DNA from 3 places in the Alteromonas sp. K632G genome. Region 2 is predicted to be linked to each of the others. Evidence: predicted binding sites of a transcription regulator. Region 2 holds the regulator's gene; each other region holds the start of a gene.
The links. Region 2 encodes FNR, which switches genes on or off when oxygen is low (the NO sensors DNR and NnrR bind a similar motif). Its sites were predicted from a motif close to TTGATCTAGATCAA; they were not measured.
Positions count from the first base shown of each region.

Region 1: J5X92_RS17410 (GbsR/MarR family transcriptional regulator) is a predicted target of FNR. The motif match lies at 2,823-2,836, and genes of this name have one in related genera.
Region 3: ccoG (cytochrome c oxidase accessory protein CcoG) is a predicted target of FNR. The motif match lies at 5,969-5,982, and genes of this name have one in related genera.

Region 1 is NZ_JAGGDM010000020.1:10,222-21,115, reverse strand. It holds gene J5X92_RS17420 (cytochrome d ubiquinol oxidase subunit II) at 1-833, opposite strand, end outside; gene J5X92_RS17415 (cytochrome ubiquinol oxidase subunit I) at 843-2,204, opposite strand; gene J5X92_RS17410 (GbsR/MarR family transcriptional regulator) at 2,216-2,773, opposite strand; gene J5X92_RS17405 (energy transducer TonB) at 3,044-4,078, shown strand; gene J5X92_RS17400 (transporter substrate-binding domain-containing protein) at 4,227-5,201, opposite strand; gene J5X92_RS17395 (M28 family metallopeptidase) at 5,268-6,662, opposite strand; gene fre (NAD(P)H-flavin reductase) at 6,850-7,545, opposite strand; gene ubiD (4-hydroxy-3-polyprenylbenzoate decarboxylase) at 7,569-9,056, opposite strand; gene J5X92_RS17380 (TIGR02647 family protein) at 9,304-9,555, shown strand; gene J5X92_RS17375 (tetratricopeptide repeat protein) at 9,822-10,466, shown strand.
Region 2 is NZ_JAGGDM010000007.1:45,773-56,666, reverse strand. It holds gene ccoS (cbb3-type cytochrome oxidase assembly protein CcoS) at 1-86, shown strand, start outside; gene J5X92_RS08520 (sulfite exporter TauE/SafE family protein) at 73-732, shown strand; gene fnr (fumarate/nitrate reduction transcriptional regulator Fnr) at 783-1,523, shown strand; gene uspE (universal stress protein UspE) at 1,621-2,544, shown strand; gene ttcA (tRNA 2-thiocytidine(32) synthetase TtcA) at 2,725-3,666, shown strand; gene J5X92_RS08500 (patatin-like phospholipase family protein) at 3,667-4,674, shown strand; gene J5X92_RS08495 (DUF2987 domain-containing protein) at 4,666-5,301, opposite strand; gene J5X92_RS08490 (glucosaminidase domain-containing protein) at 5,298-6,089, opposite strand; gene J5X92_RS08485 (stress protein) at 6,082-6,843, opposite strand; gene J5X92_RS08480 (LysE family translocator) at 6,982-7,674, opposite strand; gene cobB (Sir2 family NAD+-dependent deacetylase) at 7,776-8,492, opposite strand; gene J5X92_RS08470 (sulfurtransferase) at 8,551-9,375, opposite strand; gene tpx (thiol peroxidase) at 9,453-9,947, opposite strand; gene J5X92_RS08460 (tRNA-uridine aminocarboxypropyltransferase) at 10,013-10,696, opposite strand; tRNA gene J5X92_RS08455 (tRNA-Leu) at 10,854-10,894, opposite strand, start outside.
Region 3 is NZ_JAGGDM010000006.1:116,937-127,830, forward strand. It holds gene J5X92_RS07760 (HD domain-containing protein) at 1-308, opposite strand, end outside; gene J5X92_RS07765 (thiol:disulfide interchange protein DsbA/DsbL) at 429-1,061, opposite strand; gene J5X92_RS07770 (TonB-dependent receptor) at 1,259-3,187, opposite strand; cobalamin riboswitch at 3,239-3,455, opposite strand; gene J5X92_RS07775 (serine/threonine protein kinase) at 3,500-4,471, opposite strand; gene ccoG (cytochrome c oxidase accessory protein CcoG) at 4,468-5,901, opposite strand; gene J5X92_RS07785 (hypothetical protein) at 6,222-6,587, shown strand; gene J5X92_RS07790 (DUF3016 domain-containing protein) at 6,864-7,397, shown strand; gene J5X92_RS07795 (acyl-CoA dehydrogenase family protein) at 7,486-9,246, opposite strand; gene J5X92_RS21255 (hypothetical protein) at 9,336-9,464, shown strand; gene J5X92_RS07800 (SDR family oxidoreductase) at 9,492-10,241, shown strand; gene J5X92_RS07805 (amidohydrolase family protein) at 10,238-10,894, shown strand, end outside.

The DNA of each region.
Region 1 (10,894 bases), on a different contig from region 2:
ACTCCAAAAGCGGTGAAGCAAAGCACAAACACCGTTAGTGCTATAGCAAAAGGCATCCATTCACCTTTCCCGCCTGCATCAGGTAGCTTTTTCAATAGCACGCCACATAAGCTAAGTAATAAAAAGCAGGCAACAGGAATAGCCATCAATACATAGCCAATAGTGGATGATAACCACAAATCACGCACATCATCATGCAAGGTTAAGTTTGCTAGGCTAACCGCTACTATTCCTATAGAAAGCGCAAACAATCCTCTGCGCGCCCAATAATAGGCTTTGGCTTGTAAGTTGTTCTCTGCTTTTAATATTAACCAGCAAGAGCCGATAAACGCATACGCAGCCGTTACACCAATAGCAGACAGTAAGGCAAAGCCTTGTGCCCATAAGTCGGTACGCAAGCCGGTTACATAAATGCCTAGCATATAACCTTGCGCCAGCGTGGTAAGTAATGAACCGTACTTAAAGGTGAGATCCCACTTACGCTTATGCACTTGAACGACCTTCGCCCTAAAATCAAAAGAGACGCCACGTAAAATGAGCCCTAATAGCATTATAGTTGCGGGAATATAAAGGCTTTGAAGTACCTCACTGTGTGCTTCGGGAAAAGCAATCAGCAGAAGCCCAACGGCCAATACCAACCACGTTTCATTGGCGTCCCAATAGGGCCCAATAGACGCAATCATATCGTCACGAAACTTTTCTTCTCGGGGCGGTATTAAAACACCTACCCCTAAATCGTAACCATCTAAAATAGCGTACAGCAATACTGCCAGCCCAAGCAGGCCAACGTAAATATTCCCTAATGTTTCTGCTGATACATTTTCGAATAACATAGCTGCTCCTTAAGTGTTGGCCGGCGACATTTTGCTAGCTTTTGCCATTTCACGCTCTTCCGTAGAAATCTCTTCAATTTCAACGGCGCGGCGACACATCAACATGAGCGTTCCCATATAAGCGAACAGCAAAATAGTATAAATTGTGGCGTACATGGTGAACGAGAAAGCAATATTCGCAGGAGGAAGTGTTGTTACCGCTTCTTGTGTACGTAAAACACCACTGACGAGATAAGGCTGCCTCCCAATTTCAGTCACATACCAACCGGCTAAGGTTGCAATCCAGCCGCTGAATGCCATGCCAGCGAATACTCGCTTGAGCCAAAGTGGGAAAGATTTCCCTCTAAGTAAATAACTGCTACCAAGCCACGAAACCGCTAACATTAAAAAGCCCATGCCTACCATCACCCGAAACCCGAAGAATACAGGTGCTACTGGCGGATGCTCGCCTTCAAAGTCGTTCAGGCCTTGAATTTTGCCATCCTTTTTATGGGTTAAAATTAGGCTCGCGCCGTTGGGTACCGGTATTTCAAAGTGATTTTCCCTGCTTTCTTCGTCGGGAATGGCAAAGAGCAGCAAGGGCGCACCCTCTGTGGTATCCCACAAGCCTTCCATTGCGGCAACTTTTTGTGGTTGATGCTCAAGGGTATTTAATCCATGCATATCGCCTGCAAAAATCTGCAAAGGGATAAGCACTGCCGCGGTATAGGTTGCGGTTTTAAGAGCAAGCTTTGGCGCAAGTTTGTCATCGCCTTTCAACATACGGTAGGCCGACAAACCGGCAATTAAGAAACTGGCCGTCAAACCCGAAGCTAGCATCATGTGTACAAAGCGATACGGGAACGAAGGATTAAAAATAATTTCGCTCCAATTTACCGCATACACAACGCCATCTATAACTTCATGCCCCTGAGGCGTTTGCATCCAGCTGTTAAGCGCCAAAATCCAAAAGGCTGACATGGTAGTGCCCACTGCCACAATCAATGTTGAAAGGGTGTGTAACCAATTAGGGACTCGGCGAATACCAAACAGCATAATACCAAGGAAGGTGGCTTCTAAGAAAAACGCAGTAAGGACTTCGTAGCCCAATAGGGGGCCTGCCACATTACCCACCCGCTCCATGAAGCCGGGCCAGTTGGTACCAAATTGGAAAGACATGGTCACGCCACTTACTACACCAAGTGCAAAGCTTAGTGCGAATACGCGCACCCAGAAGCGGTACATACGCATCCAAACAGGGTGGCCGGTTACATTTGAGCGAAATTTGAAGTAGAAAAGGAACCATCCCATTGCCATGGTGATAGTAGGAAACAGAATATGAAAACTAATATTTAATGCAAATTGTAAACGAGACAGCAAAAACGCATCCACAGATAGTCTCCTTAATTAACGGAATTTTTTCCCGGAAGAATTTTGTCTTTCAGTTCTAACATACGGCCAACACCCGAGCCGAGTTTCATCAAGGTGTTAAGTTTATCTGGGCCTAGGTTTTGAAGCTCTTGTGACCATGCGGTTACCGACTCTAATAAGTCATGAATTTCATTCAGCTTATCTTGTGCGTTGGCTTCAGTTTTGTTGGCGGGCGTATCGAGTAATAAATCTCGCAATAAACTCATGGTAGGGTCTATTTCGCGTTTGCGGCGCTCTTCGAATACGCGGTTTGCTAGGGTCCAAATGTCACCGCCTGCAATAAAGAACTCTTTTCGTTCGCCAGGGACAAGGTGCTGTTTTACCAAGCGCCACGACTGAAGCTCCTTTAATCCCATGCTGGTGTTGCCGCGAGATATATTTAGCGCGTCGGCGATTTCTTGCGCTGAGATGGGTTCATCAGCAAGTACAATCAGCGCCAAAATTTGGCCCACAGTACGGTTAAAGCCCCAACGACTGCCCATTTCGCCGAAATGCATAACCGCGGAAGTAATAAGTGGTGTCATTTTCATGTCTATACCTGCTGAACTTTCAGAAATTACTGAAAGTTTATGCCGAAGTTTGATTGAGATCAACAAGTATCAGATGAAAATTATGTTAGGAGGAACTCGAAAACGACATAAATGGGCATGGTGAATCTTATGTTCGTTGATAAGTTGTCTCGTGACGTTTCGATTTATTGTTAAGTTTAAAAGATAGGTGCTATAAACAATATAGAATTAAACAGGAAACGCGATGTTGAGGTTTATTACTTTTAACACGCTAAAAATTAGGGATAAATTGTGAAAATATTTTCTGCGCTATTATGCGTGTTATTGATCGTGTCCAGCAGCTTCTCTTTTGCCAATGGTAACAGCAAAGAAGTTAAAGCCGCCAAAATAATAAAAAATGCTAATAAAGTGGAAGAGACCTTTACCTCGCGCGGAGGCATGGAAGGTTGGACAAGAGTTTCATTTATAATAGACAAAGACGGCACAACGAAAGATATCGTTGTTTTTGATTATTCAGGCAAAGACAGATATGTCAAAAAAGTCACTAAATACATAAGAAACCTTCAATATTCTCCTGCGCTCGTTAACAATAAGCCAGTAGCAAGTGCTCAAACTCTGTTTGTTAAACACACATACTCAGAGGCTGGCCATAGCGAAGGTAGCGTGACGCCTGCCTTTGCAAAAGAATACCAAGCTACCATAGATGCGCTTTCTAGCCCTACCGCAGATATGCTTAACATAAAAAAATCCATAGACAATTTGGTAGAAGACCATACTAAAAATTTAAACGAACATGCTTTGGCTGCGTGGTTAAAGTCTATCTATTATTATAAAAATGAAAATTTTTTAGAATATATGCGCCAATCCCAAATTACAGTAGATTTATACGAACACTTGCCTATAGCAATATTGGCTAAGTCGACGGTGAATCTTTTTCAGTCACAGCTTTATTTCGGCAATTTTAATGGTGCCGCCGAAACCCTTTCGCGAATGGGAAGTGTTAATGGCCTTAATTTATCTGAAGAAACCTATCAACAATTTGCAGATGCACTGAAGGCTGCTAAAGCGACTGGGTCAGCAAACGTCACTAAAGGTCAGCTGAGTCATTTAGGCGCGTGGTCTCAAACGTATGATCCCTCAACATTTAAAGTTGAAGTTTCTCAAGGGAATGTTGATTCAGTGGAGCTTAGATGCAACGATTATCAACAAAAATATATAGAAGGTTGGGAGAACAAAATAGAGTTTCCGGCGCAAACTTCCGATTGTATTTTGTTAATCAGAGGGGATGCTGGCTCAACATTTGATATTCTTGAAATCACTAGTTGAAAATTAAGAAAGCGAGAGCGGTTTCGCAAAATGATTGACTATAAGGGCGCTCTTCTACAGTGCTAGCAAAAGGCACTGCTAAAATCTGCTCCTAAAAAGCGCAATAAAAAGCGCAATAAAAAGCGCAATAAAAAGCGCAGTTAAATAACTACCAGCGTCTAATCATGGTTTTATAAACATCAGGGTCGAGCAAACTTTCTCGCTCGGCCTTAACGCCATCAAGCATAGCCATCGCTTCAGCTTTCGTTTCAACGATAACACCATCAATAACGTAAATACTGCTATCACCAGGTAACGATTTATCGAGTGGGTAGGCGGTAAGTGTATCTGTGGGTACAAGGCTCACACTAGTTTCACCAATATAGTCGGCGATACCGTCGTTGTTAATGTCTTTGGATAGCCAAGGTAGCCCCAGAATTTTATTGTAACTGCCATCTTGTTGCATGACCTGAATGGTTTGTTCAAACGCTTCAATAGTGGCCTTAGCGTTAGGCGTACTTGTGCCAAGTGCCAAGGAAAAACCAGCGTTCATCAACGATGCTGAAGATACGTGTAAAAGCTCTTCACCGTCTTTATCAAGAAGTAAATTAAACTCTTCAATCAACAAGTGGGTAGTAATTAAATACGGCGCTCTGTCATCGGCTAGCTGCTTAAAAGCGTCGTACGTGCTGGGATTACGTGACCACTTGATTTCTTTTAGCATGCGGAACTTTGGCGTATTAGCAAAGCGGTTTTCTATCGCTACGCGGCTGTCTTTTAAATGCGGTATCAGCTTAATCTCTTCAACATCGTATTTTTTACCCGTGGCATATAAATAGATGGGAAGGTAGGGGGCTGAAAGGGTAACCGTGTCTTTTCTTTCACCTAAATCTATATAGGCGAACTCGCCATCCACCTTACCAGAACGTACTGCGCTACCTAAGAAAGCATCGCGCATAACCTGAAGCTCCAGGTCGGTTTGCATTCGCGAGAACGCCGCTTCAACGATAGACGTGAGTCTTGAAGGTTCGCCCTCATCGCTTACGTAAGTTTCAAATGGCGCTGCGGCAAGTGTGACACTGTTTGCCTTTAACGGCGCCACCACGGTGATAAAACTTAATAAAGCGATGACTCTCACCAACACGGGCGACATCTCCAAAACAACATTATTATTATCTATAGGCGCTATTACCTATCAACAGTATAACCGTTACTGGCCAAAACTGCCTGCAGCGCCTGGGAATACAACTGGGCTTTCAATGCCATCGTTGTTCACACTGGCAACCCCGAAAAAGTAGTTGTCAATTACTACGTTTTCTAACGTGGCTTCGTTCACCTTACCAACAAACTTACTAAATTCCCATTGCGGTGCATCGGTATGACGCCAGTAAACTTTATAGCCCGACAGTTGAGGGTTTTGCGCTGTATCTGCTATATCCCACATTAATGTGGTAGAAGGCTGAACGGCGCCTTTAATTTTTACGTTAGCTGGCGGGTTGGGCGCCCAAGCCATAGCCGCTAGCGATACTGCGTTTAAACCAGTTAGCTTGGCTGCGTAATCAAAATTCACACCGTCTAAGGTATCGCCATACTTGATACCATCTTCTTCTCGAAGATCCTGATGCTGGCGAGTGTAGTTTTCATTGGTTTCCATAATACGAATACCGGGGAAACCTAAATCGTTGAAGGGGCGATGGTGCCCGCCACGACCAAAGCGATCTAATCGATAAATGACCATGGTATCTAGATTCTCAATGTATTGGTCGGCAATGTTATCAATGTATCTTGCTAAGTTTCTGCTTGGTGAATCGACTTCTCCACCTGTGAAGCGGCGGGTGCGAGCTTCATCTGTGGTTTCGGTTACGCGAGTGCCTTCAGCAAATATGCGCGCCGTGGTGTTGTTGATAACCCCATTAACGCCCTCTATATTGCCAATCATGTCGTTGTTCAATACTGCTTTTAACCGCCAGCCGTCTTTTTGAACTTGGTTTGCCATAATACGCCCACCAAACAGGCCTTGTTCTTCCCCTGCTAGTGCGGCGTACACAATGCTACCGTTAAATGTATATTTCGATAGTATGCGTGCGGCTTCCAGTGTTCCAGCTAAGCCCGATGCATTATCGTTTGCGCCAGGTGAGTCTGATGTGAAATCCATCACATCAGATACGCGAGAATCTATATCACCAGACATCATCACGTAACGTTCTGGATCGGTACTGCCGCGTTGAATAGCAATAACGCTTACTACCTCGACAGGGTCGGGTATACGTTTTTCACCGCTAATGGTTTCAGACTGAAAATACACGTCTAAGCAACCACCACATTCGGCTGATATCTTTTCAAACTCAGTCTTAATCCAGCGCCTTGCGGCCCCTATGCCTCGGGTATCTGATTCGGTTTCCGATAAGGTATGTCGGGTTCCAAAATTCACGAGTGTGGTGATATCGCTTTCAATGCGCTTTGGGGAAATGTCTTCGGCTATTTTGTATAAAGCTTGTTGTTGTTCATTTTGCGCTTGCGCTGTAAAGGTCAAGGAAAGTGGTAATACTGCTAACGCTGAAATTTTTACGAATGTAGGAATGCTTTTTATCATTGTTTTCTCCATCTCTTTTTTTATCACCATACTGGATACGAGAGAAAGCAACAAATGGGGTTAACGTGTGGAGAAGTTAATGGTCGATAACAGCCTAAAATAGAAAGGGCATGCTTTATTGCGTGCCCTCCTTGTATGTACCGAGTGTATCAATACTAGATGCTGTTTATGCTAACTATAAAGCAAGCACGTAACCGATTTAAATAAACGCGAAGGCATCGCCAAATAGGTTTTCTACTTTTAAGCCGCGAACGGTAAAGTCTTCACGTACAGTTTTAGCCATTTCAAAACGCCCTGCTACATACACTTGCATGTGTTCGAAGTCTGTATGGTCGGCTAATACTGCATGGTGAACCCATCCTGTTCTACCTTTCCAGTCGTCTTCGGCAAATTCCACTACAGGTACAAAGGTAAAGTTATCGTGCTTGGCAGCGAGTGCATTTAGCGCTTCTGATAGATATAAATCACCGGTATGACGGCCTCCCCAATAAAGGGTAATAGGTGTTTTATCACCGCTGTTCAGATGCTGCTGTAAGATAGAGTAGGTGTAGGAAAAGCCTGTGCCGCCAGCGATTAGTACCATCGGCAAGCCATTTGATTGTAAAAAGGCTTCACCGTTATTTACGCTAAGACTAATTTCGCCTTCTTCTTTCATACGACTTAATACTTCGCCGGCGAAAGTATTGCCAGGCTCTGCGCCAATGTGAAGTTCAATGCGTGAATTATCATAGGCTGCATTGGCAATAGAGAAGGGGCGCTTGTCTTTTTCGCCCATATCAATAAGTGCGTACTGGCCTGCTTGAAAGGCAACTGGCGCGGGAGGTGTTAATTCAATTTTGTATACTACGTCGGTTAACGGCGTGATGCTGGCAACCTTACATTTAATTTCTGACATGTAATCTCTTCTTACGTTTGCTGTTAGCGTTTCGCCGTTGGTAAGTCCATGATACCAAGTTCATCCCAGATATCATCCACCCGTTTTTTCACGTCTTCGTCCATCACAATGGGTTCGCCCCATTCACGGTCGGTTTCGCCGGGCATTTTATTGGTGGCGTCCATCCCCATCTTCGACCCAAGGCCAGACACTGGCGAAGCAAAATCTAAATAGTCGATGGGAGTATTTTCAATCATAACCGTATCGCGTGCCGGATCCATACGCGTGGTAATGGCCCAAATCACATCGTTCCAGTCGCGGGCGTTTACGTCGTCATCGCACACTATCACAAACTTTGTGTACATAAACTGTCGTAAAAACGACCAAACCCCCATCATTACGCGCTTAGCATGACCCGGATATTGTTTTTTCATGGTAACCACAGCCATGCGGTAAGAACACCCTTCTGGCGGTAGATAAAAGTCTACAATTTCTGGAAACTGTTTTTGCAAAATAGGCACGAATACTTCGTTTAATGCTACGCCTAAAATAGCTGGCTCATCAGGCGGGCGACCGGTATACGTTGAATGGTAAATAGGATCTTTACGATGGGTAATATGGGTTACCGTAAACACAGGGAAGTCATCAACTTCGTTGTAGTAACCAGTATGATCGCCGTAAGGCCCTTCGGGCGCGACTTCGTCTTGTGCAATATAACCTTCCAGAACAATTTCAGCGCTTGCAGGCACTTGCAGGTCGTTACTTATCGATTTAACCACTTCAGTTTTATCGCCTCGCAACAACCCTGCAAAGGCATATTCGGAAAGGGTGTCAGGCACAGGAGTAACGGCACCTAAAATAGTGGCCGGATCGGCCCCTAGTGCCACGCTTACCGGATAGGGTTTTCCTGGGTGAGTTTGGCACCATTCACGAAAATCGAGCGCACCACCACGGTGAGATAACCAACGCATAATAAGCTTGTTCTTACCGATAACCTGCTGGCGATAGATACCTAGGTTCTGGCGGTTTTTATGCGGGCCTTTAGTCACACTTAACCCCCACGTAATAAGCGGCGCGGCATCACCGGGCCAGCAACGCTGGATAGGCAGTTTACCTAAATCGACATCATCACCGGTTAGTACGACTTCTTGGCAAGGTGCTTTTTTTACGACCTTGGCTGGCATATTCAGTACCTGTTTAAAAACAGGCAGTTTTTGCCATAAATCCTTTAGCCCTTTAGGTGGTTCGGGTTCTTTTAAATAGGCCAGCAATTCGCCCACTTCTCGAAGTGCCGCAACCGACTCTTGCCCCATTCCCATTGCCACACGTTCTGGTGTGCCAAATAAGTTGGCCAATACAGGCATGCTATGGTTTTTAGGGTTTTCAAATAATAGCGCAGGGCCACCAGCACGTAGTGTACGGTCGGCTATTTCGGTCATTTCTAAATCGGTATCGATTGGCTGGCTAATGCGAACCAATTCACCTTTGGCTTCCAACTGGTGAATAAAGTCACGTAAATCTTTGTACTTCATTTGAACAGGGGGTATCCGCAGACTAAAGTTAGGAACAAGAATATACTATTTCGACACAAAGTCCGATCAGTTCAGTGGGCTAAAAGGGTGGCTTATCAAGTTTTAGCGGCGTATGTTGATAAAATAATCTGGACACCCTACGTAAATGGTAGTCTGATAGCGTTAGTGCGGTTGAACTTCAAGTAGTTGAACTGTCTATATAAAAGAGTGAATAACAATAATACCCTTTTTTGCCTAAGGTGAGTGTATGACAATATTTGACCAGGACATGCTCGACGAACTTAACTTATTAGTTAAGTTTCCTACAGACAGTTTATTACAAGGCCTAAAGATACATCACGATGCCAGCCAATCAATGGTGAATGCCGCGTCAAGACTTTATACAAAGGGTCTGATTACTCAGCCCGATGGCGGTTATCTTACCGATTTAGGAATAGATTTGGCCGATCATTCTCGTCATCTACAATCAGCGCTGTGTAATCGCAAAAGTAGCCACTAAAGAATACACGCTTGTAGCGGGGCTGCTGTTTAGCCTGCCCCGTTAAACAAACCCCGTTAAACTATCATTAAGTATTCGCTTTAATGGCCGATAATTAAACATAGCCATTAAGGTCTAGATGTAAATATCGTCATATTCATACCGTTATTTGTTTCTCGGCCTTTATACCTAACCGCTTAAGAAGCATGGTTTGAAGACATTAACCCCAGACTTTAACTTAAGACATTAACTCAAATCACCAACGTCTAAATAAAGAAGCCATTGATATGAAACTGTATTCACTGCCCACAATTTGTTTATTGCTTTCTACACTTTTCAGCGCCTTGGCGTTGGCTGAAGGGGAAACTATTGATGAAATTCGTGCGGTGCAGTTATACGATCAAAATGCGCTTATCGATATGATTAATGCCAATACTCACTTAGATAAAGTAGTCGCCGATAGATGTCAGCTAGTGCAAGATATAGAAGCCCGTGCGGATATACTTAAAGTGCCTGCTTATCAGTTTTTATGGGGGGACATGTTAGCGTGGGGGGTATGCGTTGATGCTGAACCTGCCAGGGGCATGACCCATATTGAAGATGCGGCGAACCAAGGTTTCCCTGCTGCGTTAGAACAGTTAGGTCGTTACTATGCGAACGGTACTTTAGTACAACAAAATAAAGAAAGAGCGGTAGTGTATTTGCGAGAAGCCGCAGCGCTAAAAAGTTTAAAGGCGCAATTGCAGTTAGTTGAGCTATTTCTTGACGGTTACGGCAGCCCTTACGACTATCAAGATGCCTATCATTGGTTACATAACTCAGTCACTAACGACAAAGCGCAGCATCAAAAAATAGCCAGTTACTTAAGCAAGCTTGAACAGCTAATGCATCCTAAAGCAGTACGCGCAGCAAAACGCCCATTAGACAGTTAGTCCATTTAGGCTAGCAATCGCTGGTAGCAGGTTCGCTCGCCATTAAGCACGTTTGCTAAAAATTATATGGCACGTTCGAAAACTTCCCCCACCGCAACAATGCTTGAGCAAACTCACTTCGGCCGCAATTCATTTAAACCGCAATATAGTGCGACTTTACTAAATTAAGATCGCAAGAAAAAACGCCCAGCAGGCTAACAAGCGCTTCTTACCCCAATCCATCACAGTTATGTGTAGTTATATACGTGTATGATAATTATTGGGTTTTGAAACATGTTGTCATAAAACTGCCTCTTATCTGTCACCTTCGCTTCATCATTTCGTCTTATAACAGAATTAAATTCATCTGCTTTGCAGAGCTCTGACCACTACTGCAATAAATCATGAAAATACACACAATTAAGCGCAGAACACACTAACGAGATATT
Region 2 (10,894 bases):
ATGATGATTTATCAGGTGATGAAAAGAAGCTAGCCGAGCAGCGAAAGCAGTTACAACAACGCAAAGAAACAGATGACAGAGATTAATATATTCTCTGCTTTTTTCATTGGAATTGCTGGCGGCGTGCATTGTGTGGGTATGTGCGGTGGTATTGTTGCCGCACTACGCACAGTAACGCCAAGTAATGAACCGGCATTACCCTACACCCTTGCCTATAATTTTGGCCGTATCCTCAGCTACACATTAGCCGGCGCTATTACAGGCGCTGTCGGCCAAATGGCCACCGAGTTTGTGCCTATTGCTAAACCCGTTTTATCTTTGATTAGTGGCGTTATGCTGCTGCTATTAGCGTGTTATTTGGGAAAGTGGTGGCAAGGCTTGAATTATATTGAAGCTATGGGACGCGGCTTATTTAAAGCTATTCAGCCAATATCTAAACGATTTCTTCCATTCAAAAGCCCGGTTTATGCACTACCCTATGGTTTTATATGGGGCTGGCTACCCTGCGGGTTGGTCTATTCCACGTTAACGTGGTCATTAGCATCGGGGTCGGCCGTTGACGGCGCTGCCATCATGTTATTTTTTGGGTTAGGTACTCTGCCCACTTTGTTAGCTGCAAGCGCAGGTAGCCAGTACCTAATAGCTGGTTTTAGGCACCCCGTGGTAAGACAATGCTTTTCCGTAATAGTGGCTATTTACGCTCTCTTTTTAATTTATGCAGCAATTTCATAAACAAAAGAGTAAGATTAATATTAAGTCGACCCTATTTATAGTTTGAACCTATGAGCAAAGGAAGCCAATTCTCAATTCATTGTCAAAATTGCAGTTTCAGCCACTTGTGTTTGCCCGTTGCGCTAAACAAGACTGAGATTGAATCTTTAGATGATATTATTGAGCGAAAGAAACCCCTTCACAAGAGTGATTTGCTGGTAAAGTCGGGAGATAAATTCAACTCTCTTTACGCAGTACGCACGGGCTCTTTTAAGTCTTTCGTCACCAATTCAGATGGTGAAGAGCAGATTACAGGTTTTCACTTCCCTGGCGATATTATCGGCTTCGATGCCTTACGGGAAAATAAGCACCAAAGTTATGCTCAGGCATTAGAAACCGCCATGGTGTGCGAATTACCGTATGAAACGCTTGATGAAATGTCGGTTCAATTTCCTAAGTTAAGACATCAAATAATGAGTTTTATGAGTGCGGAAATTAAACAAGATCATGATCTCATGATGTTGCTTAATAAACGCTCAGCGGAAGAACGTCTATTGTATTTCCTCTCTCAGCTTTCTCAACGTTTCGAAGAACGTGGATTTTCAAATAAAGAATTTCACCTAACCATGACTCGAAATGAAATTGGGAACTATCTTGGTCTAACTATTGAGACCATTAGCCGCCTGTTAAGCCGTTTTCAAAAAGAAAATATTATCCAAGTGGACGGTAAACTCATCACTATTTTAGATTTTGATGAGATGTCACAACGTTTAACGTCTGTGGTTGCACCTAATATCGCCTGTAATAGCTAATCTTCAAAGCTTTTGATCTAAAACAAGTTACGTAATAGCAAATAGGTATTACACTTAAATTGTAGCAACCAAAATTCTGACTATGTTTGGAGGGGTTATGATTAAGTATGAGCGTATTTTAGCGGTTATTGAAGCCGATAGAGAAACCCAACCTGCGCTTAGCCGTGCATATGAACTTGCCAAAAAGACAGGTGCCTCTGTCACCGCCATGCTGGTGGTTTACGACTTATCTTACGATATGACAACCATGCTTAGCCCTGATGATCGTGAAGCCATGCGTGATGCGGTCACTAAAGAACATGCTGGATGGTTGAAAAAAACTTTAGACGACTTAGGTTTTTCTAAAACAGATATAGTTGTGGAATGGAACAACCGTGCCTTTGAAGCTGTGGTGCATTATGTCATCGACAACAGTATAGATTTAGTGGTAAAAGCAACTAAGCGCCATGACGATTTAGCTTCTGTTATTTTTACTCCTACAGACTGGCATCTACTTAGAAAATGTCCCTCCCCCGTATTATTGGTTAAAGATCATGAATGGCCTGAAAATGGTGAAATTATTGCCGCGGTAAATGTAGGCAGTGAAGACGACGAGCATGCCTTACTTAACGACAAAATCACGGTGATTGCTAACGATTATGCCGCGCTGCTCAGCGGTAACGTAAATTTGGTAAACAGCTACCCAGCTACGCCGCTAAATATTGCTATTGAAGTTCCTGAGTTTGACCCAGACACTTACAACAACGCGGTAAAGCATCATCACGAACTTGAGATGAACACACACAGCGAGAAGTATGCTATCGATAGTAAGCGCTGTTATGTGAAGGAAGGCCTTCCTGAAAAAGTCATTCCAAAGATAGCCCAAGATATAGACGCTGAACTTGTTATCATAGGTACGGTTGGCAGAATAGGTATTTCTGCGGCTCTCATAGGTAACACCGCAGAACATGTTATTGATGAACTTGTGTGTGATGTACTGGCAATAAAACCAGACGGCTTTATTTCGCCCCTTTCACGGTAATTCAGACAGGTTCATAAACAGCCTGTCGGCACTGTTTGCTATCTTTGCGCTATAGCTTTAAACGCTATTGTTTTTTGTTAGAAGAGAGGGCCAACAAGATTTAAAAAATCTGAACCTCGCACATTCAATTTTACTTGATTACTGTATAATGGTTTTTTTCGCAGTAACAAAGCTATTGATATGAACAGTGCAGGCACAAACCGTGCGGACGCTCCGTTAACCGCGTCTCAAAACAAACAAAAATACAGCTTTAATAAGCTACAAAAGCGACTTCGTCGAAATGTAGGCAAAGCGATTGCTGATTTCGGCATGATTGAAAACAACGATAAAGTCATGGTGTGCTTATCTGGCGGCAAAGACAGTTACGCTATGCTTGATATTCTTATGTTTTTAAAGCGCATTGCGCCAATTCATTTTGACATTATTGCGGTTAACCTTGATCAAAAGCAGCCAGGATTTCCAGAGCACGTACTTCCTGAATACCTTGAAAGTGTAGGTGTAGAGTACAAAATTGTAGAAGAAGACACCTACTCTATTGTTATGGACAAAGTGCCTGAAGGTAAAACCACGTGCTCACTTTGTTCTCGATTACGTCGCGGTATTTTATACAGCACGGCCAAAAAGCTAGGCGCCACTAAAATTGCCCTTGGCCATCATCGTGACGACATGCTAGAAACGTTCTTTTTAAACATGTTCCATGGCGGTAAGCTTAAATCAATGCCACCAAAGCTGGTTAGCGATAATGGTGAGCACATTGTCATAAGGCCCCTTGCTTATTGTACTGAAAAAGACATTCAGCGTTATTCTGATGCCGTAGAATTTCCTATTATTCCTTGCAACTTGTGCGGGTCTCAAGAAAATTTGCAGCGTCAGAACGTAAAGGCCATGCTACAAGATTGGGATCGCCGTTTCCCTGGGCGTATTGAGTCAATGTTTAGTGCGCTTCAAAATGTAGCGCCGTCACATTTGGTCGACAAGAATTTGCACGACTTTAAAGGCATCTCTACACAGAACGGGCCGGTTGAAGATGGTGATATTGGTTTCGATCCGCCCAGCTTCGAGTCACCCAGTGAGCCTACTGACGACACGGTTCACGTTATCAATTTGATGGAATCAAACTAAATGAAAATTGGTCTAGCATTAGGTGCGGGTGCCGCAAGAGGTTGGACCCACATTGGTATTATTCAAGCATTAGAAAAGCTGGGTATTAAAATTGACGTGGTGGCAGGTTGCTCTATTGGTGCCTATGTTGGTGCCGCTTACGCTAGTGGTAAGTTAGAAGGCCTAAAAGAGTGGTCTTGTTCTTTGTCAGATTGGCAGGTACTTGCTTTGATGGGCGTTGGTTTACGTAGGGGCGGTATTGCTAGCGGGCAAAAAGTGTTTGATAAACTTGCCAGCGAATTTTGTGCCCCAACCTACGAAGCAATGGAAAAACCGTTCGCCTCTGTGGCTACCGATTTGCACACAGGTCGTGAGGTAGTGTTTAGTTCCGGCGAGATTGGCAATACCATTCAAGCTTCGTGTGCTATTCCTGCCCTATTTGCCCCAGTCGCCCATGGCGATCGTTGGTTAGTAGATGGCGCGGTGGTTAATCCAGTGCCTGTTAACCTGTGTCGCCAACTTGGTGCAGACTTTGTTATTGCCGTAAACCTTAATGCTGATTTCAGGCCGCTTAGGCTTGAAAAATTACGACTCGATCACGAAGAAAACCAAAGAAAAACCGAAGACTTTTTCACTAAAAGCCAAAACGTGCTTAAGCAGTGGTTCTCACCTGATAGTAAAGAAAAAGCAGAAACGGAAAGTGAAACCGATAGTAAACATAGCGAGCAAAACGAAGGCGTTGCTAGCGACGCTATTGAGGCCATAGAAGAAACAATTTCGCCGCCACCAAATAAAGTCCCTAAAGGTAACCCTCCAGGGATTTTAAGTGTAATGAGTAGTTCGTTAGAAATACTTCAAGCAAGGGTGACACGTTCTCGTTTAGCGGGCGATCCGCCGGATATTCTGATAGAGCCCCAACTAACCGACGTGGGTATTATGGAATTTCACCGCGCACAAGAGCTATGTGAAAAGGGTGAAGAAACCATCACCCGTATTGCTGAGCAAATTAAGTATCAGCTATTAGCTTGATGCCATAGCGGTAACACGAAGTGGGGCTTTCGGTAGTGTGAGCCCTTTATTTTCGTTAATTTCACTTTGTTCTAAGTGAAGTATGCCGTTATTAATATGCAGGCCTTCTGGGGTAATATAATCCAGATTTTTATCATCAAATTGCAACATCAACCCTTTCACCGTTGGCATTAAGAACGATAAAAAGCTGCCCATTTCATTGAAGAACGCTTCATATTGGCCATAGATAAAATTCAGCTCTTCTTTTGTATAACTGGCGGTTAAGTATTCACTTTTTGTTTCTAGCTGCACAGACATATCACATACATTAGCCGCTTCAGTTAAATCGATACTAATATAGGCATTTGCCAATTTTAGCGCTTTCTCCGTCGGTACAGTGAATCTATACTCATCACTAACCTCTAATGGCATAGTTTGTTTGTCAGTGACTATCTCAGCGTTATTAATTTCACATAACCGCCCTTCACCAACACGCAGAAAACCAAAAGCGAATTGCAAAGCTTGAGTGTCTTCATTATCCAGTTTTTTTACGTGACTATAAAAACGGCTGTATTCCACATTCACCATTTCAGCGGCAACACTTGAGGTGAGTAATGCGCCTATAAGCGCGCATGCTATACGTTTCATTCGGTTAAGAACTCCTGGTTAAACCGGATCATGGTTTGTAATTCGTCTACATAGGCCGCGCCGCGCTCAGAGTAATTCATTAATCCCTCTGCCAAGGCTACGCCAGTAATGGGGATTTGATTTGCTCTTAACCGCTCTCTGATTTCTCGCAAATCGGTATAGGCATCGTGTCTATTCAGGTTACGCATATAAGTATAAGTCGCCCGAGATAGGCTTGGGAACTTCGCGACTTCGTGCGTTGCGCCGGCATTTCGTTTACCGGGAACAAAACCACATCCTTTCACAAAGCACCAAATACCAAAGAAGTTATAACCTTTTCTAGCAAAACGACTGGTGCCCCATGCCGACTCGTTTGCCGCTTGCACGAGCACGAGTTCAGCAGGCAAAATATCAATTTTGTGAAGTAACGCAAGCAGACGAGATGTGAGCGGTTGTTCCGCCTTTACGCGGTACTCAGTTTGCAACCACTCAAGACGGCTAATGTCATCGTCGGTTAGCGGCTCTTCGTTCAAAGCCTTACGATACAACGTTTGTATGTAGTGTCTAAGGGTAAGTAAATACGCATTCTGTTTTTCAACTTCGGGGCGTAAGTAATCGAAAAAGGCACTTTTCTTTTCTTTAACGTCGGTATACGCAGAAAAGTCGGGAACAGGTTTTGTGGCTTCAGGTGTTTCTGGAATATCTAAAATATCGGGCTCGCGCTTAGTTAATATAAGCGCGTTAATGACTATTACTGCCAATACAGCAATAGTAATTAAAACAATTTTTAGCGTTTCCCGTTTATGCATCGAAGCTCGACTCATTCGTTTTACTTTGAACAGTTTGGCTGGGTGTATATTCACCCTCTTCACCGATCATCTCTTCATACAACAACCCTAGCATACTGAAATACAGGGGTAGAACCCACACAAGGGACAAGCCTAATGTAAACGGAACGGAAATAAACAATATAATAAAAATGGCAAACACACCGGCTAACTGTGCCCAATAAGCATTAAATACCCGGCAGGATAAAATAATAGCGCGAAGCGGAGTAAGCGATTTATCGGCAACCAGCATGAGTGAAAAAGAGGTCGCCATCCAAAAATACACACCAGGTACCACTAACAATACCAAGCCAATTTGTACCACTATGCCATTCACCAATTGAGTAAGGGCTAATGCGAATATTAAAGAGACGTAGCTGAAAATAGAGAAAACCGTGGTTTTTTGACCTCTGGCATGGCTCACCCCCATCATATACAACCCGCCAATTAGTGGTGCAACAATGAAAATAGCGACAATTTCAATTAACGATTGGTGTTCAAAAATGAAGGTGCCGTCTTCATTGAAAGTAATGAACTTCTGAGCAACAAAACCGAGTACGACAAACGTAAGAAATAGGACTAATGAAGCTTGGAATAAGCTTAAAAAATTTGCTTTAGCCAAACCATTAGCGCGAGAAAACAACGATTTAATATCGAAATCATATTGCTTTGAAAGTGTTCTTTCTAGCTTGCTTGATGGCTGGTTATCTTTAAAAGGCATTTTATTATCTGCCACACGATCCTCTACTGCTGCTATCGAATTTAACCGCCGCATTATACATAAATATGGCGATTAACCCCAATTACCACGTGTTAGTTGATTAAATGTAATAACCAGCGTTTTGCCTCAAAGCATAAATCTATGAGTGAAACGTTAGCCCAAGACTAATTTTGCGGCCAAGCCAACCAGTAAAACGCCCATTGCACGGTCGAGCCAGTACCCTTTTTTCCCAATAAGTTGAGCAATTTTACTGGTACTAAGTAGGTAGGATAGAAAACAAAACCAAAGTCCTGTTGCTATGGCTAAGTAAATTCCATAACCAAGCTTGATTGAAAAAGGCGTGTCGATATCAATAATAGCGGTGAACAACGATAAGAAGAATAAGGTTGCTTTGGGGTTTAAGCCATTTGTTAAAAAGCCAATCCAAAGTGCTTTTTGTACAGATATTTGCGAGTTAGCTTTTTTATTATTGGCCGCCTTGTTATTAGCTAGCTTAGTTTCATCCAGATTATCTACGCTGTTGCTTACCCCTGCCTCGCCGCCTGCTGGCGGTTGGCTAGGCCCGCTTTTTAGTGCGCCATACGCAATATACAATAGATAACCCGCAGCAAGATAACTAAAGGTTTTGAAAAGCCATGGCGTAGTGGCAATAACTACACTTAACCCCACCAGTGAATACCCAACGTGTAGCAAAATCGCCAGTCCAATGCCAACGCTTGTATAAATAGCAATACGGCGACCGTACGCAAGGCTATTGCGAACCACTACCGCAAAATCAGGGCCTGGGCTAGCTACTGCAACAAGGTGTACGAGGGCAATGGTCAAAAATTCATTCAGGTAAGGCATATATTATTAATATTACTCTATATTTTAGGCGCTCAGTGTCAGTGAGCTTACAGGCTAGTAAAGTGTCTTTAGCCATGAATATCTTCAAATTATGGCTTTATTTAAAGATCATATTCTTTAATTAACCGCGTTACAAACGCTGGGACTATTTCAGTGGCATTGCCGCTAATAGATTCATCGAATAACCAATTATTCGCACTGGGTTCTAAATTTAACTCTATGCATTGTGCGCCCGAGTCTTTCGCATTAATCACAAACCCCGCGGCAGGATAAACATTTCCTGAGGTTCCAATGGCTAAGAAGATATCTGCGTTCGCAATATCTTGTGAAATTTCTTCCATATAAAGGGGCATTTCACCAAACCATACAATGTCGGGTCGTAAAGTGGCGGTATTACAACAGGCACAAACAGTTTGGCCGTCGAACGCAGTTTTGCATTCAAAAGTCTTATTTGTTGTTACGCAACGGCTAGACAGTAATTTTCCGTGCATATGCAAAATACGTTCGCTGCCCGCGCGTTCGTGCAAATCATCCACATTTTGCGTGATTAATGTGAATCGGTCTTTCAATGCGCGTTCAAGTGTCGCTAGCGCTTCATGAGCAGCATTGGGATTAACGCAATCCGTAGTTAATTGCATTCTACGTTCATTATAAAACCGATATACAAGTTCAGGGTTACGGGCAAAAGCTTCGGGCGTAGCCACGTCTTCCACACTGTGCTCTTCCCATAATCCGTTGTTATCTCGAAATGTCTTTAATCCAGATTCTGCTGAAATTCCTGCACCAGTTAACACGACAACGCGAGGTGGTGTATTCATAAGCTCAATTCCTTTGAAATATATACACGTAACACGACTACCCTAAATTAAACGAAGGTTAATCTTTCACTACTGGAAAAGTGGCGTTTGCTCCCCACTCAGACCAAGAACCATCGTAAATAGCAACATCATTTGCACCGCACATGAGTGCAGCAACGCCAATAATACACGCCGTAACCCCTGAACCGCAGGTACAGATAATGGGCTTCGATAAATCAATATTGGCTTTGGCAAAAACATCTTTTAATTTTTCAACGCTTAAGAAAAAACCATTCTCTAACAGCGCTGTGAATGGAAGATTGTAAGCACCTGGCATGTGCCCCGAACGAACCCCAGGGCGAGGCTCTTCTACTTGCCCGTAAAACCGCGCTTCACTTCTGGCGTCGACTAGTTGGGCATCGGTATTAATCGCTTGAATAACCGCTGAACTATTTACAAACCATTTGCTCTGCGCATTACTTTCATACTTAAAATGTGAGGGAATACGTTGTTCTGATACTGGTAAGTTTTTTTCTTCCCACGCTACTTGGCCGCCATTTAACAATTTTACGTTCTCATGCCCCATGGCCTTAAGCATCCACCAAACACGAGGGGCGCTGTACATACCTCGGGTATCGTAAACCACTACAGACGAACGTTCGGTTAAACCTTGTCGGCCTAAGTACAAAGCAAAGTCAGATTCGGTTGGCATACTATGAGGAAAACCCGTGGTGTGATCACTGCCCTCGCCGTCTAAGTCTATATCCACAGAGTTTGGCAACACCATGGCATCACGAGAATCAGGCGTTTTGGTAACCGGGTCGTCCATAACCGCACGCACTAAAATGATGGGTTCATCTTGCAGTTGCGTGGCAAGCTGTTGAACATTAACTAACATCGACATATCACCCTCTCCATTGAAATGCCCACGTAACGCTGTGGGCATTACTGGTTTGAGCTATTTACGCTTTATATTCTTAATTACAAAGCAGCCATTGCTGAATCGTAGTTTGGTTCTTCCGTGGTTTCAGCCACTTGCTCGGTATAAAGTACCTTACCGTCGGTATCAATCACAACGACTGTTCGTGATAGCAGACCAGTTAGCGGCATAGAAGTGAACGCCACACCATAGTCGTCACCAAAACTTGTACGGAAAGTAGAACCGGTAATCACATTTTCAATGCCTTCTGCACCACAAAAGCGGCCAGCTGCAAACGGTAAGTCAGCAGATACGCAAATAACTTGTGTATTGTCTAGACCAGCTGCTTGTTCATTGAATTTACGCACTGACGTTGCACACGTGCCTGTATCGATAGAAGGGAAAATGTTAAGAATAACGCGTTTACCCTTAAGATCAGCGAGGGTTACTTCACCTAAATCCGCTTTTACTAATGTGAAGTCTGGGGCTTGCTGCCCAACTTCTGGAAGCGAACCTACAGTTGAAACTGAATTACCTTGAAACGTAACTGTTGCCATGTTTTTCTCCTTGGGTTTTGATTGCTTAACCTTATAGTTAAGCGCGAATGCACGCAAGATAAGGGTTACTTAACTTGCGCCTTTGCAAATTCAATTTTGTGACTTAAATGGGGCTTCCCTTTTAAGTATTGGTGTCGAAAAATACTGAAGTATTTAGCTAGCGCCGTAGCCGCTTCAACTTCACCTGCCAAATCTAACACGTTTATTCCCACCTCTGCAGTGCAATGCTGGAATTCTCGTGTAGATTCTCGCAACAAGTAATTCGATGATATTTCAGGGGATACGCCCAGCACCGGAAACTTATCTAGGTACGGGCTTTTACCAAACATTTTTCGCGCCTCACGCCACGTGCCGTCTAAAAATATAAACAATGGAATTTTGTCTAATTTATCTTCCGGCTTGGGGATGCAACGCGCTGGCTCAGCATACTCGTGAGGAAATATAATGATGGGTTGGTATTTAGGGTTGCTTAGTAACGTCAGTAAATCTGCATCGGGTTCGGTTCTGTGCCACACAAACGCGTAATTTTCAGCTACCACATCCGCAATTAATCGGCCTGTGTTGGTTGGCTTGTAGTATTCGCCCTTGTACATGATGAAAAGTACCGCACAGGATGCTTGTGGTTCAGGCTTATCGGCACAAATACACGCGTTTACAGGCAGTAAACAAATATCGCAACGGATAACTTTACTACCCCGCGCATTGAAAGCTCGCTTTGCTCGTTTGAGCTCAGACGTTCTAAGCGCCAGAATGGAATTAATATGTGGAAGCACGCAGTAAACTCAATAAGATTAGAGTGATATGGTAGCACAGAGCGTGAGTTAGCCGTAAAGCAAAATACTGAAATTAATTAGCGAATTATAAGCTTTAAGAATATATATTGGATGTATTTAGATATGTAGAAAATGGTGCCCGGGGCCGGACTTGAACCGGCACGTCATTACTGA
Region 3 (10,894 bases), on a different contig from region 2:
CGTTTTGCCGCATCAAGCTCTTTTTGTGCTTGCGCGTCGTGTTCTGAGGCCTCGTTGAAGGCAAACAAATCGCCTGCATCAATTTCCACTACATCATGAATCAAAATCATCCGTATCACCCGAGCGACATCGATTGGCTTCTCGGAATAATGTGCCAAGGTACTGGCCATCAATGCCACATGCCAACTGTGCTCAGCAGAGTTTTCCTGACGATTGCCATCACAAGGTAAGGTTATTTGGCGCTTAACACGCTTTAGCTTGTCTAGTTCGCAAATAAAGGCACTGAAATCTTCCGGTAAAAACGACATGAATAGCTCCTGCTTTTTCACGCAATAAAAATGAAAATGGGCCTTAGCGTTAACCGCTACGGCCCATTTAACTCTTTACTGAAATAGGCATGTTGCAGCCTACTTCAATAATATTAGCAATTACTTTTGCTCAGATAACCAAACAATCAAATCAGCAATATCATCAAAGGTCATGTCAGCAGTAAACGTAGGCTGATATTTACCATTTATAACGAAGCTTGGTACGCCTGATAGGTAGTCTCGGTTCTTGTCGATAAGTTGCTGGTTCTTACGAATCATGTTGTTTACACCAAAGCTGGTGGCTAACTTATCAAACTCAGCGCCATCAACACCGTTTACCACAAAGATGTTTCGCAAATCTTTAAGGTTGGTAATAGTCGCACGTTGCTTATGAATGTAATTGAAGATAGCAGTGTTCATCGCATCTTCCTGTTTCATTGCACGGGCAATTAACATGGCATGGGTCGCGGCATCTTGAACATCAGAGCCTGTAAAGCGCATAAAGTTAACATGCACTTTTTCGAACTTAGTGTTCTCGCCTTTTTTCTCTTTAATTTGTTTTACGATTGGCTCAAATTGGAAGCAATGTGGGCACCAGAAAGAGAAGAATTCTGTAATAACTGGTTTTTTAGTCGCTTCTTCATCTAATACCGTGTAATGGGTACCTTCTTTCCACTTAGCTGTGCCTTCTTGGGCGCATGCGGTCAATGGCAAAAGCATTGCCATTACAAACAATACTGCAAACTTCTTCATGTAATTGAATCCTTTGATTTCAAATCTATCTATCAGTGCTGAGGTTACCACAGGCTTTTATTGGGCACTAGTTTACGCGACAAGCGAGCGGAAAAATGCAACGAATGGATAATATATGAGGGTAAAGCTTCGCTTCTTCGTAAAGAAGAAGCGAATAAAATGTCACTATTTGCGTCTAAAAAGTGACGTGGTAGGTTTTACTGGTGGCGGTAGCTCACAGATAGCAAAGCACGTCGTTCTTGGCCTGCATAGCCCACGATATCCTCGTAGTCGCTATCAAAAAGGTTATTCACTTTTAATGATAACGCCCACTTTTCAGAAATATTATAACCAAGATTAACTGACGCTAGTGTGTAAGCTGACAATCCCAAGGTTTCTGCATTCGCTGGGTAGGGTGGGAAATAAGTATCGTAATGGGTGCCGGTATAGGCCAGTTTTGCATAAAGGCTAAATTTCTCGGTACCTAAATCAGACAATACCGATAAAGCGCCTTGGTGTCGTGCACGTCGAAGCTCGGTGTTAGCAATACCATCATCTTTTTGCTCGGCGTCTAAATAGCTATACGACGCTGATACCTTCGCTAAATCGTGAAGCCACGTTACTTCAACGTCTACGCCGTCACGGCTACTTTCACCGTCTGTATTCGCAGCGGTATACACGCCTTGAGTGGTGTCAAAAACGAAGCCATTAATCTCATCTTCAAGTTGGGCACTATAACCACTTACTTGTGCTGAAACCGAATTCCAATTTGCTTTTACGCCAACTTCCCATTCTTCACTCTCTTCAGGTGTTAAGTCTGGGTTGCCAATAAAGCTATCTGGGAAATAGCCAAATCGCTCAGTAAAGGTTGGGGTTTTAATGGCCTTGCCGTAGCTAGAAAATAGCGCATAGTTTTTTGATACTTGCCATGTAAGACCTGCGCGATAACTCACGGCGTCATCAAATTCACTGTTGTTATCGAATCGTGCGCTTAAGGTTGCGAAAACATTCTCAACAAGGTCACCTGTAGCTTCACCAAATAGGCTGGTGGTATTGTCGTGTTGCTTTTGATTAGGATCGCCAAACAGCACAGGGCCACGTTGTTCAAACAAACGTTGTAAATATTCAGCACCACCTGCCACTTGCCAATTGTCGAAGCGATAAAAGCTTGTCCAGTTAAGTCCTAAGCGCTCGCCAGTCGTACCACCCGCATCGGCACCCGAAGTGGTATTGTCATTATCATCTTTTCGGTAATCGAAAGACACCGTAGATGCATAAGCTGATGCATCGGGTGCGTAGCGCCATGCTAGTTTAGTGCTTAGTTGGCTACCATCAGTCACATTGTCGGCATCAGCAGGCAACCCAGTGGTAACATAGTCAGTACCATCGTAATCATTTTCGTATTGGGTGCTGCGGAATTTCGCGCTTAATGTGTGTGCATCTGCCAACGCATAATCAACATTAATGCCTGCGGTCATGTTGTCATAACCGTCATCTTCATTACCGATGCGCGAAATGTTATCGCCATCTGTTTTAAGGTATGTGGCGTAAGTGCGCACTGCCACATCGCCATTTTGCGTAGCGGCGTTAATGCTGCCTTGGTAAGTACCTTGTGTGCCTATTCCTGCACTTAAATTAATGCTAGGTTTTGCACTGGTTCCTTCACCGGCTTTGGTGGTGATGCTCAATACGCCACCAATTGCGCCACTGCCCCATAAGGCACTTTGCGGGCCACGTAGTAGTTCTATACGGACCACGTTCGCTGAGGTCAAATGGGCCAAGTCTATCAAGCTTCCTTGGCCAATGTCGTTAGACACCACACCATCAATAAGCACAAGCAAGTGATTACTTTCGCTGCCTCGAACACGAAGTTCGGTAAGGCCGCCTGGGCTACCTGATTGGGAAAGGCTTACGCCAGGCAAACCACGAATTAAATCGGTAAGTTGCACAGCGCCTGAGGCTTGAATATCTTGCTCGGTAAGCACGCTTACCGATGCGGGTAGCTTAGCTATTTGTACAGGTAAACGGGTGCCGGTAACAGTGAGTGTTTCTATGGTATCAGGGGTTTGTGCTAAAACAGGTGCAGACAGCATTGTCGCCACAGCAGCGTATACTGCAGTGCAGGTAAAGTGTGTTTGAAATTTCATTGTATTTCTCGCTATGTACTCCGCCCGAGTACAAGGGTGAATGTAAGCAGAATAACTGCCGTGAAGCTAGGCCGGTATCCGGGCTCACTCACCAATACTGTGTATGGTTTCTCTGCCTTCCCATGTCGCGACATCAATAGCGATGACACAGTGGCGTATAAAGGAGAATGTGTGTGGTCACACTGAGTTTACCGTTGCGGGGGCAGCATCAGATTTCACTGATTTCCCGTTTAACCCATAGATGGGCACCTAAGCGCGACGGAGTATAGCTTAAGTGCCTAATAAATAGCGAGTGTGTTCAGGTTTTGCGCGCTAATATCCGAGTTTTAGAGGCGCTTCCTGCATGGCGGAAAGTTGTTCTTTTAACGCAAGAATTTGACCTTCCCAGTATTTATCATCGGCAAACCATGGAAAGGCACGAGGGAAAGCTGGATCTTCCCAGCGTCGAGACAGCCATGCCATATAGTGCACCATACGCATGGCGCGAAGGGGTTCAATTAGCGCAAGCTGATTGGTATTAAACGGCTGAAATTCTTCATAGGCTTCAATCAACGTATCGAGTTGCAATAGTTGTTGCTGTCTGTCGCCGCTCAGCATCATCCATAAATCCTGAATGGCAGGGCCCATTCGACAATCATCTAAATCAACAAAGGTGGGGCCATCGCGCCACAGAATGTTACCCGGATGGCAATCGCCATGCAGCCGAATAACGTCGGTGGCTTTGTAAGCCGAAGAGGCCGCGGTTATAACGGGGTTCAAAATAGCAAAAAAGGCCGTTTTAAGATGACTGGGCAACAAGGTGCTATTTTCTAAAACCTGGCGAGGTTCATCCAAATAACTTTGCGTGTCGATATCTGGACGTTGCTTAAAGGTTTTCGCTTGAGACACGCGGTGAATACGGCCAATAAAGCGCCCCATCCACTCAAGTTGATCTAAATTATCGTTCTCAAACTGGCGGCCACCTACCGAAGGGAAAACGGTAAAACGGTAATCACCATGGTGATGAAGGGTTTTTCCGTTTAGCGCTAGTGGCGCCACAATCGGAATTTCGCTATCAGCAAGCTCTTGGGCAAAACTGTGTTCTTCCAAAATTTGCGGGTCTGTCCAACGGGCAGGGCGATAAAACTTAACCACATAACGTTTGTTGTCATCGGCTTGAAATTGGTAAACCCGGTTCTCGTAACTATTGAGAGCAAGTAAGCCGCTTTGAAGAAAAATGCCCTGAGTCTCCAGGGCATCTAATATAGTGTCTGGATCTAATCCAGAAAACGAAAAGTCTTTCATCGATAAAGGAATTTGGTTGGCTCATTAACCGTAACGTTTTCACCTGAATCGGTGGTAGTGGTCACGGTGAATTGAATGTCTGTTACCACATCTTCCAGATTATACGGGTCGGTTGCAACCGAAATCGGTGTGCTATAAACCTCACCACCTTGTACCGTCACTTCTCTATTTCCAATAAAGGTGTATTCAGGCAGCCCTTGAACCGAAATAGTATAGGTCTGAGTTTGTTGAGATTTGTTGAGTACTTTAACGGTATAAACGTTCTCAATTAACCCTTCATTGGTTTCACGATATAACGAATTGCGGTCGCGAATAATATCAATTTCAAGAGGCACGCGGGTTACAATGTCAGCAACCAATAACCCTGTCATGACAATGAGTACGATTAGGTAGCCAATAAGCTTAGGCCGCACGATGTGTGTTTTGCCCCCCGCCAGCTCTTCTTCCGACGTAAAGCTTATTAGCCCTTTGGGGTAATCCATTTTATCCATTACACCGTTACACGCATCTACGCACGCGCCGCAGTTAATGCATTCATATTGTAAACCGTTTCGAATATCGATACCTGTGGGGCAAACCTGCACACATAGGTTACAGTCAATACAGTCGCCCAGGCCTTTTTCGTGCACCTGTTCATGACTTAGTTTACGAGGGCGGGGGCCTCGCTGTTCGCCTCGTTTCGCATCGTAAGAGACGGTAAACGTGTCTTTGTCGAACATGGCCGATTGGAAACGTGCATAAGGACAAATATGAGTACACATGATTTCACGCATGTAACCCGCGTTAGCGTATGTACACACTGCGAAAAAGACCACTGAGAACGCGGCCCAGAAACCCGTTTTAAAGGTAAAGAAATCAATAAAAAGGGCGCCGATGGGGGTAAAATACCCTACAAAGGTAAGTGCGGTAAGGAGGGCAACTGCCACCCAAGCCGTATGTTTGAGGGTTTTGCGAATAAACTTATCCGCGTCCATTTTTCGTGAATCTAGTTTTATGCGTTTATTTCTAGGGCCTTCTATCTTCTCTTCAAACCAAGTATAGATATATACCCAAGTGGTTTGAGGGCACATAAAGCCGCACCAGACCCTGCCAGCAAAAGTAGTCACAAAAAATAACGCGAATGCACCCACGATAAAAATATAAGCAAGCAAGGTTAAATCTTGCGGCCATAACGTTAACCCAAAGATAGAAAAGCGCTGTTCTACAATATCGAGTAGTACCGCCTGCTGGCCATTAAATCTTATCCAAGGAATGGCGGCGAAGATGGCCAGAAAAAACAAACCGAAAAAACGTCTAAATGTTTCAAGAGGGCCTTTAACCGCACGAACGTAAATTCGACTACGCGAGTCGTATCGCTTCCCTTCAGTATTCGATGCGGGCTTGTGCACCTTTACGGGAGTAACGTTTTTAACCGGAATTTGTTCGTTCATTTTTTCAAAACCTTAGCCAACTTCTTGTATTGCGCGGCGCATTATAACAGCTGAAATTTAAGCGTGTTTAACATAGATCAATGATAGGGCTAATGATCATCTTTATTTATCTTTCAGTCAATACTGAAAGTTCAGAAATTATATTTTATCAATCTATCTTTACTTAATGCTAGTTGACTACTATGGCGATAATAGCTTTTAATACCGAATAAAAATTACACAAGTAATTATCCTTTTGATTTTTTAACGAAAATGTTTGTTGAAAATAACTAACGATAGCTGTGTTGTTTGAATTAAGTATAGTAGTGGAATAATTTTAAATGCTTCGTTTCTTTGTAATCTGTGCCGAAATTGTATTATTGGTGATTGTGCTACGATCGCCTTTTGTTCAGTACTTTTTTTCAGATATACAAAGTACGGTCTCAGGTTGGTTTGTTTCCATTTCTGAGCTACCTGAACAAAGAGAGCTAGATGCGCTACGAAATCAGGCGACAGCGCAGCTTGCGCCATTAAAAGAATTCGAAGCAAACTACCTTCGAAGAATTCTGGCAAGTCGTTCAACGGTAATGCGCTTTCATATCGCTTACTGCGAAACCACCGATATAAACCCGAATTTTAGCCTCGGTAAGCGTCAGCAGTTGTGCACACTGATAGAGCAATCAAAACTACTGGAGCCCGATAGATAGTTACTGGAATCCGATAAATAAATAGTGCTAAGGCGTTGTTTCTTTTTTCTTGCTTCTTTTTGTTGTGCCTTCTAATCCTTCCTCACTTTTACCGAGTATTTAGAGTAAGCCATTCACTTTACGTTCAGCTTCCTGTGCTACTATTGAGCATATAGTTGTGATAAAAGTAGTAATGCTGCTATAAGTTGAAGCCATGCTTCATTAAGCGCCGTTACCCGTTTACTCAGTCTTGTAGCTGACTAATACCGGGTTTTTATAAACGAGGTAGGGGGTCACATGAAAATAGCTAAGTTAACCGGTTTATGTACGCTTTTGCTCGCCAGCATGGGAGTGTCTGGTGTCTTGCAAGCAGCGCAGGTTGAAGTAACCTGGGAAGAGCCAAAGTCTTACCGAGATGTTAAACCATCGAACGAATCTCGAACTCGCTTTAGAGAACGCACTTTTAAAGAGCTCGATGAGTTTTTTACTGAACTCGCAGAAAAACTTCCCGAAGATCAGAAGCTATCAATTACCGTCACTGATTTAGATTTAGCCGGTCAGGTTTGGCCTGCATCTTTTGTTGGTATGGGGCAGTCTGCTACCGATGTCAGGATCATTAAAGAAATAGACATTCCTAGAATGTCATTCTCATATGTACTTACAGGCGGTGACAGCACAGTGCTTAAAAGCGAAGAGGTTAAGATTAAAGATATGATGTTCATGAATACCGTTAATCGTAGGTTACCCAGCGATAATCTGGTTTACGAAAAGAACATGATTGAAGATTGGTTTAACGATACGTTTGCAGAAAGTCTGGTTGCTAATAAGTAGTTACGTTTAGCTACCAGCTGTTATGTATTGTATCAATATAAATAAAAAAACCGCCTATACAGGCGGTTTTTTTATTTAACTTGCTTGATTAAATGTAATCAAACTCACTGCCGGATACGGCCAGCGTGCTTTCGTAGCCTGCTGAGTATGCTTGCTTGTGCGCATTGCGACGAGGCAATATACGTTGCATGTAGAAATCACGGGTCTTCTGCTTAGAAGAAGCTAGCACAGCGTTGTCGGTACTCGCCGCTTTATCTGCCATGCTGTACCACAGCACACCAATTAGCGAGTAGGCCGAATAGGCTAAATAATCTGCTGCTGCCGCAGCTGCTGTAGTGCCATCCATACCTAGGCAGTCAGCTGATGATGCGCGCCAATCGTCAAGTAAGCCCTGCGCTAGCCCTTTACTTTCAGCATCGCTAATATCAGCAACTAGCTCAGCAAAAGCTTGGTAAGTGGCTTCCATCATTTGCCCGCCATCACGGGTTAACTTACGACCAATTAAATCTAATGCCTGAATACCGTTGGTGCCTTCATACAACATGGCGATACGAACATCACGCATCAATTGCTCCATGCCCCACTCACGGATAAATCCATGACCACCAAAAACTTGCACCCCAATGCTGGTAGTTTCAAGGCCCATATCTGTCATGTAGGCTTTGCAGATTGGCGTAAGAAACTGCAGCACTTTATCTGCATTTTCTTTTTCTTCGTCAGTGCCTAATTTTTCGATATCCATGAACTTTGCGTATAGCAAAGACAGTGCGCGGCTACCTTCAATTTGTGATTTTTGGGTAAGTAGCATGCGGGCTACATCTGGCTGAAATACAATAGGATCGGCTTTGCCATCAGGGTTTTGAATGCCTTGTGGCGCACGAGATTGAACGCGCTCGCGGGCATACGTTAACGCACCTTGGTAAGAGGCTTCTGCAGCGCCTAAGCCTTGCAAGCCAACTTGGAAGCGTGCGTCGTTCATCATAGTGAACATACAGGCTAAGCCTTGATTTTCTTCACCCACTAGCCAGCCTGTGGCGTCGTCGAAGTTCATTACGCAAGTCGGGCTCGCTTTAATACCCATCTTATGTTCAATACTGCCTACAGATAAAGAGTTTGCAGTACTTGGCTCGTTATTTTCATCAAGCATTAGCTTGGGCACTAAAAACAAGCTAATACCTTTCACGCCTTTAGGCGCATCGGGTAAGCGAGCGAGTACCAAGTGAATAACATTGCTGCTCCAGTCTTGATCGCCAGCAGTAATGAAGATTTTATTACCGGTAACTTTATAGCTTCCGTCACCTTGCGGTTCAGCCTTAGTGCTAAGTAAGCTAAGGTCGGTACCAGCATGCGGTTCGGTTAAGTTCATCGTACCTGTCCACTCACCGCTGATGAGTTTAGCGAGATACTTGTCTTTCAATTCCTTGCTAGCATGTTTAGTCACTGCCAAAGTGGCGCTTTCTGTTAGCATAGTTGTTAAACGCCAGCTTAGGTTTGCAGCATTTAGCATTTCATGTACAGGCACCGCCATGGTGTAGGGAAGTTCCTGTCCATCATATTCAGCCGTACCTAACATGGCGTTCCAGCCATTTGCTACATACTCTTGATATGCGTCGGCAAAGCCTTTCGGTGTGGTGATTTTTCCGTCTTCCAGCTTACAGCCTTCTTCATCACCTTCACGGTTTAACGGTGCAACAACATCAATGGCGAATTTAGCGCCTTGTGCAATGATTTCGTTGGCCAAATCGCTGTCAAAATCGCTGATACCCAATTTTTCATAGTGGGCATCTAGGCCCAACCAATCCTTAAGTAGGAACTGAAAATCGGTAGTAGGGGCGTGGTACAGAGGCATAGAAGACTCCCTTTTCAAACAAGTGTTTTAATTTTGCCACATTATAGACACAAAAAGCATAGACAGAGTAGCCCGTTAAGGGAAAGTTAATGAAAAATAATATCGCTGTATTTGCACAACAACCGCTCAATGCCTTTCAATTTTCATTACCGCGCCATCATAATCTTTGGCAAAGCTTGCTTTTCAACAGCTCGCTGGCATCCTATAACTATCGTTAATGCCATGTATTAAGAAGTAGAGTACTCATGAGCCACGGGCAATCAGTTTGTGTCGTTACCGGCGGAAGTTTAGGAATAGGGTTAGCGGTTTGTCATACCTTTAGTGAAAATGACTACCGAGTGATAAACCTAGATGTGAGAGATTTTGACGACACACCAACTAATGCTGAATGGGTGGCGTGTGATGTCAGTAGCATGGAGCAGGTGCGACATGCTATCGACAATATTGCGGTGAAATATGGCCGGATAGATGCATTGGTCTGTAATGCAGGCATGCACGTGTCGGCAACCATTGAAGACACCGATGAAGCATTGCTTGATAAGATAATGAGTCTAAACATTAAGGGCGCGTACGGTGCAATTAAAGCGTCACTACCTACCATGAAAGCACAAAAAAGCGGGGCTATTGTGGTGATGGGGTCAGATCAGTGTTTTGTGGGTAAACAAAACTCTTTTGCCTATGGGTTAACAAAGTCTGCTTTAGCGTCTATGGCGAAAACCACGGCATTGGATTATGCCCCTTTCAATATTAGGGCTAACGCGGTATGCCCAGGTACGATTGAAACGCCTTTGTTTCACCACGCCATTGATAAGTACGTTGCGGCTTCTGGCGCCGATAAAACTGCAGTTGTAGCCCAAGAAGCCGCCGAGCAACCTATTGGCCGCATCGGCCAACCCGAAGACGTGTCTGAACTGGTGTATTTTCTTTGCAGTGAAAAAGCGACCTTTATTACCGGTAGCTTGCATGCTGTTGATGGCGGTTATACCGCCAAGTGAATATCGTCGATGGTCACTTACATTTTTTTGCCCTAGAGGCGGGTGATTACCACTGGCTCAAGCCCCAAAACCCGCCGCATTGGCAAGATAAGCAAGCTATTGCGTTGCCGTGTGGTGAAAGAAGCTTAACACTTTCTAACGGTCATACCCTTGCTGGCTACGTGCATGTTGAGGCAGGGTTCGACAATGAACGCCCTTGGCGTGAAATCCGTTATTTAGAACAGCATGCCCAACTGCCGTTTAAAAGCGTTGCCAGTATCGATTTATGTAGTGAACGGACCCTGTCTGATATTCAAACATTGGCAGGGTTTTCTTCAGTAGCGGGGCTTCGTCATATATTAGATGAACAAGCCAGCTTTATATTAACCCACCCTAAAACAAAGCATGCGCTTAAGCGTAGTAGCGAATATGGGCTGTCTTTCGATGCCCAGCTGGATGTGGGCGACGACGAAGCAGTAAGTGCATTACTAAGGTTACTAGAGGCATTACCGGCACTGTCAGTCATTATTAATCATGCAGGCTCAGCGCTGCTAGGTTCTGCCGTTACCGCTGCCTACGTTAAGCAGTGGCGTATTAATATGAAAGCACTTTCTCAGTGTTCTCGTGTGGCGGTAAAACTCTCAGGGTGGGAAATGCATTGCAGAAACTGGCAT